3 regions of the Arthrobacter sp. StoSoilA2 genome follow, and region 3 is predicted to be linked to each of the others. Evidence: riboswitches for the same ligand, from Rfam matches in the RefSeq annotation. Region 3 holds a riboswitch; each other region holds the start of a gene.
What was found. A riboswitch is a leader RNA that binds a small molecule or an ion and turns the genes downstream of it on or off. The one in region 3 is predicted to bind glycine.
Positions count from the first base shown of each region.

Region 1 (3,274 bases), 1.1 Mb from region 3:
TCCAGTCCTTCAATGAGCTCGCGCCACCCAGCGGTCTGGTGATCCGGAGCGAACGGGTGGATCGAGGCGAACTCCGGCCAGGAGATTGCTTCCATCTCAGCTGTAGCGTTGAGCTTCATGGTGCAGGAACCCAGCGGGATCATGGTGCGATCCAGTGCGAGGTCCCGGTCGGACAGCTTGCGGATATAGCGCAACAGCTGCGTCTCGGAACGGTGCGTGTTGAACACGGGGTGCTGCAGGAAATCACTGGTTCGGACCACGTCTGAGGGCAGCTCAAACCCGGAAGCGTCCTTCACCGGACCGGCACCAAAAGCGACGGCTACCGCAGAGAGGACCTCCGGCGTCGTGGTTTCATCGAGGGAAACGCCAACCGTGTCAGCATCGATGCGACGCAGGTTGATACCGCGGGCTTCGGCGGCGGCGATGACTTTGTCAGCCTTGCCGGGTACGCGGACAGTGAGGGTGTCGAAGAAGGATTCAGACACGAGTTCACGGCCGGCGGTCTTGAGGGCAGTGGCCAGCGTGCGGGCGTGGCCGTGCACGCTTTCGGCGATCGCCTTCAGGCCTTCCGGACCGTGGTAAACCGCGTACATCGACGCCACGATGGCGAGCAGTGCCTGCGCGGTGCAGATGTTGGACGTGGCCTTTTCGCGGCGGATGTGCTGCTCGCGGGTCTGAAGGGCCAGGCGGTAGGCCGGGACTCCGGCGTTGTCCTTGGAGACGCCGACGATGCGGCCCGGGAGCGTGCGCTCCATGCCTTCGCGGACTGCCATGTACGCAGCGTGGGGGCCGCCGAAGAACAGCGGAACACCAAAGCGCTGCGCAGTTCCGACGGCGATGTCGGCGCCCTGCTCGCCCGGGGGCGTGATGAGGGTGAGCGCCAAAAGGTCGGCAGCGACAGTGACCAGCGCGCCGCGCTCCTTGGCGTCAGCGATCACGCCGGAGTGGTCGAAAACGCGGCCCGAAACGCCGGGCTGCTGCAGGACGATGCCGTTGATCTCGCCGTCGGGAAGCCCGGCGGATAGGTCGGCAATCTCCACCTCGAAGCCGAGCGCCTCGGCGCGGCCCTTCACGATGGCGATGGTCTGCGGGAGGAGGTCGGCGTCCAGGACGGTCTTGCCGTCCTTCGCGGTTTTGGACTTGTTGGCGCGACGCATCAGCAGCACAGCCTCGGCCACAGCGGTGGCTTCATCCAGCAGCGAAGCGTTGGCCACGGGAAGTCCGGTGAGGTCCTGGACCATGGTCTGGAAGTTCAGGAGAGCTTCGAGGCGGCCCTGCGAAATCTCGGGCTGGTAAGGCGTGTACGCCGTGTACCAGGCTGGCGCTTCAAGGATGTTGCGGCGGATAACCGGCGGCGTGACGGTGTCGTAGTAGCCCTGGCCGATCAGCTGGATGGCGGTCTTGTTCTTGGACGCAAGCTTGCGGAGCTCGGCGAGGACCTGGGTCTCGCCAAGGGCGGCTTGAAGCGTCAGCGGCGTGGCTTGCCGGATGGAATCGGGGACCGCAACATCTACCAGGCCGTCTACGGAGTCGTAGCCGATTGCCTTGAGCATGGTGTCAACGTCGGCCTGGCGGCGGGCGCCGATGTGCCGGTCCGCGAAAGCGGTGGGGGTTGATTGAACAGTCAAGAGGAACTCCATGATTCAGGCGCCCTATGTGCGCCACGATGATGTGGGTTCCTCCCCGCTCTGTATTGGACCTGAGAGATTCCGCAGGAATGGTTGCCTGCTTGCACCGTCGGTGAGCCCAGTTACCTGGACTGCTTTCCAGAGTTGCCTCGCCGTGGCGGTACGTGGGCCTGAGAGATTCCTGGGGAGGATTTGCTCCTACGGCGCCTGACTGGATGTACCGGCAGGACTCTCCCGCCACAGATCAAAAGCATTGCGTCACGTCAGTGACACGGTTCACACCATAGCGGGTTATCTGGAAAAAGCGCAAGCAAGGGATACCTACCGGTGCATTGCCTCGTGGATCTGGAGAGCGAACCACAACTGGGCAACAGTGGAGGTTTCACCCATGTCCAGCCCCGTCAATTCGCCGATTTTTCGTATCCGATAGATGATGGTTTGCCGATGCGCGAACAGGGCAGCTGCGGTCTTTTGCCAGGAACGCTGCGAGTCCAGATAGGTCCTCAGCGTGACGATGAGATCGCCTTCCTGGCTCTGCTCGTAATCGAAAATCGGGCCGAGGAGACGCCGGACCAGCGCAGTTCCTTCCTCGAAACCCGTCAGCCCCAGCCACGATGGTCCCTGCGCGTAACGGGCCAAGCCAAGCTTGTTCGCCCGGGCCGATCCGAGCGCCCACAGTGACTCCTGCAGCGCGCGCTGAATGCCGGCCACTGCCGCCGGAGCGCTGATCCCGATCGCGGCATCCGCCCCTGCGCAATGCACCAAAATGTCGTCCGGCACATCAGCAGGGACCACGACGTGCAGCCGGTTGTTCCGCTTCAGGGAAGCCGACGCAACCCCGTGCCGCCACAGTTCGATGTGCACGTTAGCCAGCCTGTCGCCGTCGTCCGCTGCTTTATTGCCGGCGTCCGCGTAGAGCGAGGCGAGCAGGAAATCCTGGGGCGGAACATCAAAACCGGCCAGCCGGCTCTCCATCTCGGCCGCACCCAAACGTCCATCCATGGCCTGCAGCAGGAACTCACCCGCCAGCCGATGGCGGCCTTCAAGCGAGAGGACGATGCGCGAAAGCTGCAGTCCCAGCACCGTTGCGGCGTGCAGAAGTACGACGGCGTCCGGGTGCGGTTCGCTGTTGGGCAGCACCACGAGGAGCGCGTTGGCGTGGGTCGGGATGTCCATGGTCAGCACGTGCCGGCCCCGGATCCGGTGCCACTGGAAGTTCTTACCCGCCAAGGACACATGCCCGGAAAGCGGAGCCCATTCATCCGCAAGGAACCCCGGGACCGGCTGTCCCTCCGGGTGCCAGGGATGCAGGCAGCGGCGGTCCACCACGAACAGCTCCGCATCCAGTTCGGTGGCGAGCCGTTGGACCAGGCTCTGCCAATGGTCCTCCGAGGCGCCGGCCGTTCGGAGCAGGTCGTAAACCCTGGCCGTCTGCCGCAAGCGCCGGGACTCTTCGAGCAGGGAGGACTCGGCAACCGAGCGGGCGATCGCGATGAACGGCAGCGGGTAGGGGATGTTGATGAGCGGCAGCGGCAGCCGATCGCAGGCCGCCAGGAAATCCTGCGTCAGCGGCGGCGCGTGCATCTTCTCGCCGATGGCCAAGGCGCTTGCCCCGCTGTCCATCAGTGCCTCTGCGAGCGCCACTT
Region 1 is NZ_AP024643.1:4,682,032-4,685,305, forward strand. It holds gene gcvP (aminomethyl-transferring glycine dehydrogenase) at 1-1,628, opposite strand, end outside; glycine riboswitch at 1,777-1,875, opposite strand; gene LDN82_RS21425 (PucR family transcriptional regulator) at 1,950-3,274, opposite strand, start outside.
Region 1: it holds a riboswitch for glycine, as region 3 does, so the genes downstream of both, gcvP (aminomethyl-transferring glycine dehydrogenase) here and cycA (D-serine/D-alanine/glycine transporter) in region 3, are expected to answer to the same signal.

Region 2 (3,274 bases), 140 kb from region 3:
GCCCTTCAGTGAGGCTGCAAGGCTGCGTGCGTGACCGTGGGCGGTTTCGGCGATTGCCTTCAGGCCTTCGGGACCGTGGTAGACGGCGTACATGGAGGCGACGATGGCAAGCAGGGCCTGGGCCGTGCAGATGTTGGACGTGGCCTTCTCGCGCCGGATGTGCTGCTCGCGGGTCTGCAGCGCCAAGCGGTAGGCGGGGACACCGGCGTCGTCCTTGGAAACGCCCACCAGACGTCCCGGCATGGAACGCTCGAGGCCCTTCTGGACGGCCATGTAGGCGGCGTGCGGGCCGCCGAAGAACAGCGGAACGCCCAGGCGCTGGGCGGAGCCGACGGCGATATCGGCGCCCTGCTCGCCCGGAGGCGTGATGAGCGTCAGCGAGAGCAGGTCTGCAGCCACGGTGACGAGCGCGCCACGTTCCTTGGCGTCAGCGATGACGGCGGAGTGATCGAACACGCGGCCGGAAACGCCGGGCTGCTGCAGGACGACGCCGTTGATGGCGCCTTCCGGGAGGCCGAGCGAAAGGTCAGCGACCTCAACCTCGAAGCCGAGTGCCTCGGCACGGCCCTTCACGATGGCAATGGTCTGGGGAAGGCAGTCGGCGTCGAGGACCGTCTTGCCGTCATGGGCGGCCTTGTTCTTGTTGGCGCGGCGCATCATCAGCACGGCTTCGGCCACTGCCGTTGCTTCATCCAGAAGGGAGGCGTTGGCGATCGGCAGGCCCACGAGGTCCTGGACCATGGTCTGGAAGTTCAGCAGAGCTTCGAGGCGGCCCTGGGAGATTTCCGGCTGGTAGGGCGTGTACGCGGTGTACCAGGCCGGGGATTCAAGGATGTTCCTGCGGATAACCGGCGGCGTGACGGTGTCGTAGTAGCCCTGGCCGATCATCTGGACGGCGGTCTTGTTCTTGGACGCAAGCTTGCGCAGCTCGGCCAGCACCTCAACTTCGCTGAGCGCGTTTTCAAGGGTGAGGGCAACGTCCTGGCGGATGTCGTTGGGAACGGCTGTATCAACCAGGGAATCAACGGTGTCGTAGCCGACCGTCTTGAGCATGGTTTCAATGTCGGCCTGGCGGCGGGCGCCAATGTGCCGGTCGACGAAGGTGGTGGAGGCTGAACTAACCGTCACGAAGGAACTCCATTACTTGGGCGGCGTTGGGTACGCCACAGCGGCTCGGGTTCCTCCCCGCTCTGTATTGGACCTGAGAGTTTCCGCGTGTTGCTTGAACAACGATCGCTTGCACCGTCGGTGAGCACAGCACTTCTTCCGCGCCAAGAGGGCGCAGCAAAAGGCCTGCTACTTTCCAGAGTTGCCTCGCCGCGGCGGTGCGTGGGCCTGAGAGATTCCTGGGGAGGGTTTGCTCCTACGGCGCCCGCATCACTTGCTTGCGGGACTCTCCCGCCGCAGATCAAAGGCATATTCAATTTTTTGCGGGCCCCTGTGAAGACGCACCACAAGGCTCAATTGTCCTACGTCGGGGGCGTCGCCGCAAATGGATGGCCCGCTACTTGCGGAGCCGGTCCAGGATGCCAAGGAGGATCTCGACGTCGGCCTCCCGCCCGGCCTTGCCGCCTTCCTGGCCACCCTCGAACATGGCATTGAAATACAGGCCGTCGCCCATGTAACTGACGGCTTTGGCAACCTCCGGACCAACATCCTCGGCCAGGACGTCCAACCACTGCTGCTGGATTCCGGCAAACCTGCGGCGGGTCTCCTCATGCGCAACTTCGGCCAGTCTCGTGGCAGCGACCAAAGCCCGATCCATGGGGGTTCCCGCCCATAGGGAGGAGCGGATGAAGTAAACCGCAGAGCCGTCCGGCGCAGCCTTCATTTGCTCGACGTCTTCCTGGGCCAACCGATCCAGGCGCTCAAGGAGGGCGCTGATCAGCGATTCCTTGCTGGGGAAGTGATAAAGCAGCCCACCCTTGGAGACGCCCGCCCGCTTGGCAACGGCATCGAGGGTGGCGGCCCGCTCCCCCACCTCGATGAGGAGGGCTTCGTAGGCATCCAGGACCGCATCCCTGGCAACTGGTTTTCGTGGCATGTGTACATCATTCCCTACGGGGTCGGCGGCGCTTAATTTGAAACTGTACCGTCTGGACGGTACAGTAGCTGTCATGTTCACGCCGTCCTCGACCCAAGCTCCCCGTTCCGCTCGTCCTGTCATGGGTGGAGGCGCACCTTGGCGCGACTGGACGGCCCTGGCACTCCTGATGTTCCCGGTGCTGCTGGTGGCCGTCGACAACACCGCGCTCACGTTCGCCCTGCCCGAAATTGCCCGCTCCCTGGACGTGGGTGGCGTGCAGCTCCTATGGATCATCGACGCCTACCCGCTCGTGTTGGCGGCATTGCTGGTTTCCATGGGCAACCTGGGCGACAGGATCGGACGACGGCGGCTGCTGCTGATCGGCAGCACCGGCTTCGCTGCGGTTTCGGCTGCTACGGCGTTCGCGCCTTCCGCGGAATGGCTGATTGCCGGCCGCGCAGCCCTTGGCGTGTTCGGCGCGATGCTGATGCCGTCAACGCTGTCCCTGATCCGGAACATCTTTGCTGATCCGAACCGCCGGCGGCTCGCGATCGCCGTATGGGCCGCCGGATTCTCTGGTGGCGCTGCCCTTGGCCCGATCTTCGGTGGCTGGCTGGTTGAGCACTTCTGGTGGGGTGCTGTCTTCCTGGTGGCGACCTTCCTGCTCCTGCCGCTCCTCGCCTTCGGCAGGGTCCTCATTCCCGAATCCAAGGACGCCAACCCCGGCCGCGTGGACGTGCCCAGTATCGGGCTGTCCGTGATCACGATGGCTCCGTTCGTGTACGGCATCAAGGAATTCGCTGTTCACGGATTCGGGGTGTCGGCAGCGGCCTTCATGGTCTTCGGCCTGGTGATGGGCGTTCTGTTTGTCCGTCGCCAGCGGCAACTTGAGAACCCAATGCTGGATGTCCGCCTGTTCAGCAACCGGGTATTCAGCACAGCGATCGTGGCCAACGTCCTGTCCTTGTTTTCCATGACGGGCTTCATCTACTTCTTCGCCCAGCACTTGCAGCTGGTTGAAGGCCAGTCCCCCATGGAAGCGGGCATTGCAATGATTCTGGCGCTCCTGGCAACGGTCATCGCCGGTCTGGTAGTGGTCCCGCTGGTAAAGCGCATCCGGCCAGGATTCGTAGTGGCCGGCGGACTTACCCTCAGCGCTGCAGGCTATTTGGTGGTGGCTGTGGGTGACCACGGCAGCGGACCGGTGTTCCTCTTGTCAGCTTTGACTGTCCTGGCCGTTGGCGTTGG
Region 2 is NZ_AP024643.1:1,008,517-1,011,790, reverse strand. It holds gene gcvP (aminomethyl-transferring glycine dehydrogenase) at 1-1,128, opposite strand, end outside; glycine riboswitch at 1,314-1,411, opposite strand; gene LDN82_RS04770 (TetR/AcrR family transcriptional regulator) at 1,505-2,044, opposite strand; gene LDN82_RS04765 (MFS transporter) at 2,118-3,274, shown strand, end outside.
Region 2: it holds a riboswitch for glycine, as region 3 does, so the genes downstream of both, gcvP (aminomethyl-transferring glycine dehydrogenase) here and cycA (D-serine/D-alanine/glycine transporter) in region 3, are expected to answer to the same signal.

Region 3 (3,274 bases):
AGCCGGTATCCAGCCCGGATTCGACCACGATCTTTGGCCGCTCCTGCACCGGGACGCCTTGTGGGCCTATTACTCCACCCTGGCAAGGTCGCAGCCTGCCGCCATCCGCGATGCAGCGCAGTTCCTCGCGGACCTTGAGGACGCGTTGCAGCCCCACGCGCACACCACCGCCAACTGGGAAAGCGACGTCGCCGCCTTGGTGGACAAGCACGTGCTTGCCTCCCGCCGACTGAATGTCCGCGGACTCGCTGCGCCCTTGGCAGGCCGAACGTTCGCGTCCCGCCGGGAACTGGATCTGGCGATAACGGCCTACCTGGACGACGACGCACGACGCTCCGCACTGGGCGAAGCGGATCCCGTGAAAATGGCAATCGGCGCACTGCACACCGGCAGGGCGATCCTGAAGTCCGTCGTGGCAGACGGTGGTATCACGGACGAATCGTGGGTCGCTGAACTGAGGGGATGGTTCGAAGCGTTCGTTGAAGGCCTTGCCAGCGGGGCCCCGGCACTGCGTTCGGAGCAGTTGGCTGCTCTGGCGCGTGCCGGCGTCGTGGGTTTCGTTGGACCCGACCCGAAGTTCAGTGTGGATAGGAGCGCCAAGGTTTTCCGGGCAGTCTCTCCATGGGTCCACGACGGGCCAGCGGAGGCACCCACGTTGATTGAAGCGATGTCGCCGGCCAACAGGGTGGGCATCAATATTTCTCCACTCCTGGAACAACTCATGGCAGAAGGCCTTGTGCGAACCAAAATCATGATGAGTGCCGAGGGCACGCCGGTGCAGACAACCGGACTGGATGTGGAACCGCACCCGTACCGGCCTGTGGCGTCCAACGGCTCTGTGACCCGGGGGATGTATGTTTTGGGCCTGCAATTGTCGGCGACCCAGTGGGGAACGGCCATTGCTGCCGAGGCGCGTCCAGCGACCGGGAAGGCTTATGCCAGTGGCCAGCGAACCCTGCGGGATGCTGACGAAATCGCCCGTAGCATTCTGGCCAGCTAGCTGCCTTTGTTTGCGGTGTGTCCAATGCTTCGCTAGTGTGTGAGCTGCATCACCGGCAAAGTGGTGCGCGCTTTTGATCTGCGGCGGGAGAGTCCTGCCGGTACATCCCGTCAGGCGCCGTAGGAGCAAACCCTCCCCAGGAATCTCTCAGGCCCATGTACCGCCGCGGCGAGGCAACTCTGGAAAGCAGTCCGGGCATCCGGGCTCACCGAAGGTGCAAGCAGGCCATCCCTGCGGAAACTCTCAGGTCCACCTACAGAGTGGGGAGGAACCCGAATCATCGTGGCACCCAGTGCCGCCTGAACAATGGAGTTCCTCTTGACGATTCAGCGCCCACCATCCTCGGTCCCGCATCCAGCAGGCTCACCACACCTCGAACCACACCTCGAACGGCAGCTCAGCAACCGGCACATCCAGCTGATCGCGATAGGCGGTGCAATTGGCACGGGCCTGTTCATGGGCTCGGGAAAGACCATTTCTGCCGCTGGTCCATCCGTCATTTTCGTGTACATGATCATCGGCTTCATGCTCTTCTTCGTCATGCGCGCCATGGGCGAGCTGCTCCTGAGCAACCTGAACTACAAATCCTTCAGCGACTTTGCAGCGGACCTGCTGGGTCCCTGGGCAGGGTTCTTCACCGGCTGGACCTACTGGTTCTGCTGGGTCATTACCGGCATCGCCGACGTCATCGCGATCGCCGGGTACTCCAAGGAGCTCTGGCCGTCCCTTCCACTCTGGGTGCCCGGATTGATCACCATCGGAATCCTGCTGCTTCTGAACCTGGCTACTGTGAAAGCATTCGGGGAGACCGAATTCTGGTTCGCCCTCATCAAGATCGTCGCCATCGCGGCACTGATCATCGTCGGTTTGTTCATGATTTTCAGCGGATTCCAGTCCGACGCCGGACCGGCCAGCTTCACCAACCTGTGGAGCCACGGTGGCTTCTTCCCCAACGAATTCATGGGCTTCGTCGCCGGTTTCCAGATCGCCGTCTTCGCTTTCGTCGGCATTGAACTGGTAGGCACCACGGCCGCCGAGGCCAAGGACCCGGAGAAGAACCTGCCCAAGGCCATCAACTCGATTCCGATCCGCGTGCTGCTCTTCTATGTGGGTGCCCTCATCATCCTGATGTCGGTCACCCCGTGGACCCAGTTCGCGGCCGGCCACAGCCCATTCATTGCGATGTTCACCCTGGCCGGCCTGGGCGCGGCGGCTACCATCGTCAACCTAGTGGTTCTCAGCTCTGCGATGTCCTCAGCCAACTCGGGTATCTACTCAACGTCCCGCATGGTTTACGGACTGGCCCAGGAAGGCGACGCGCCGGCTGTGTTTGGCGCGCTCTCAAGCCGCAAAGTACCCCGCAACGCCCTGTTCCTTTCCTGCGTCCTGCTGCTGTCCGGCGTCGTCCTCATGTATGCCGGCCAGGACATCGGCAAGGCGTTCGACATGGTGACCACCGTGTCTGCTGTCTGCTTCGTCTTCGTATGGTCCATCATCCTGGCCAGCTACCTTGCATTCCGCAAGCGGCGGCCACACCTGCATGATGCTTCGGCGTTCAAAATGCCAGGCGGCGTGGTGATGGTGTGGGTGGTTTTTGCGTTCTTTGCGTTCGTGCTTTGGACCCTGACCACGCAGCCGGACACTTTTGCTGCGCTCCTGGCCACGCCGCTGTGGTTCCTGATTCTGGGGGTGGCCTGGGTCATCCTGCGTCGCCGGCCAGCGCACCTGGTTCGCTTTAGGGAGTTCCAGGCGCAGCTTGAGAAGGACGCCAAGCACACGGAGGAACCCGAGCTCGCCAAGAAGTAGGCGAAAATCCAAAAAGGTAGCCCCTCACGAGTCATCCTCGTGAGGGGCTACCTTTTTGGCGGGTTATGCGAAGGGGCCGCCTAGCCCCTCAGACACTTCTGGTACTCCAACCAGGCCCACGCGTAGTGCAACCAGCCCACGGCGTCGTACCACTTGGACGGTTTGGTGGGCGGAGTGCATTGCGGGGGATTCGTGCCGCTCCCTGCAACCGTCACCAGGGCCTTTACCACGGCTCCGGACTCGACGGCGGTCAGCACCAATGTGCCACTGCCTGCAGCTGCCGCCGCGGGAACCTTGAGGTTCACTGTGGCAGTGCCTGCCGTTACCGGCACGGAGTCGAGCGTTATCGCCGCGCCCTTGCTGTCCACGAAGACGGCATTGAGAGTGTTGTTGGCCGGGCTGCCGATCGAGGTGAGGTTCAGCTTGGAGATAGCGAGTGCCATGGGCTCACCCGCTTTGACCTCTGCG
Region 3 is NZ_AP024643.1:865,111-868,384, forward strand. It holds gene LDN82_RS04140 (FAD/NAD(P)-binding protein) at 1-1,000, shown strand, start outside; glycine riboswitch at 1,075-1,173, shown strand; gene cycA (D-serine/D-alanine/glycine transporter) at 1,319-2,806, shown strand; gene LDN82_RS04150 (ExeM/NucH family extracellular endonuclease) at 2,887-3,274, opposite strand, start outside.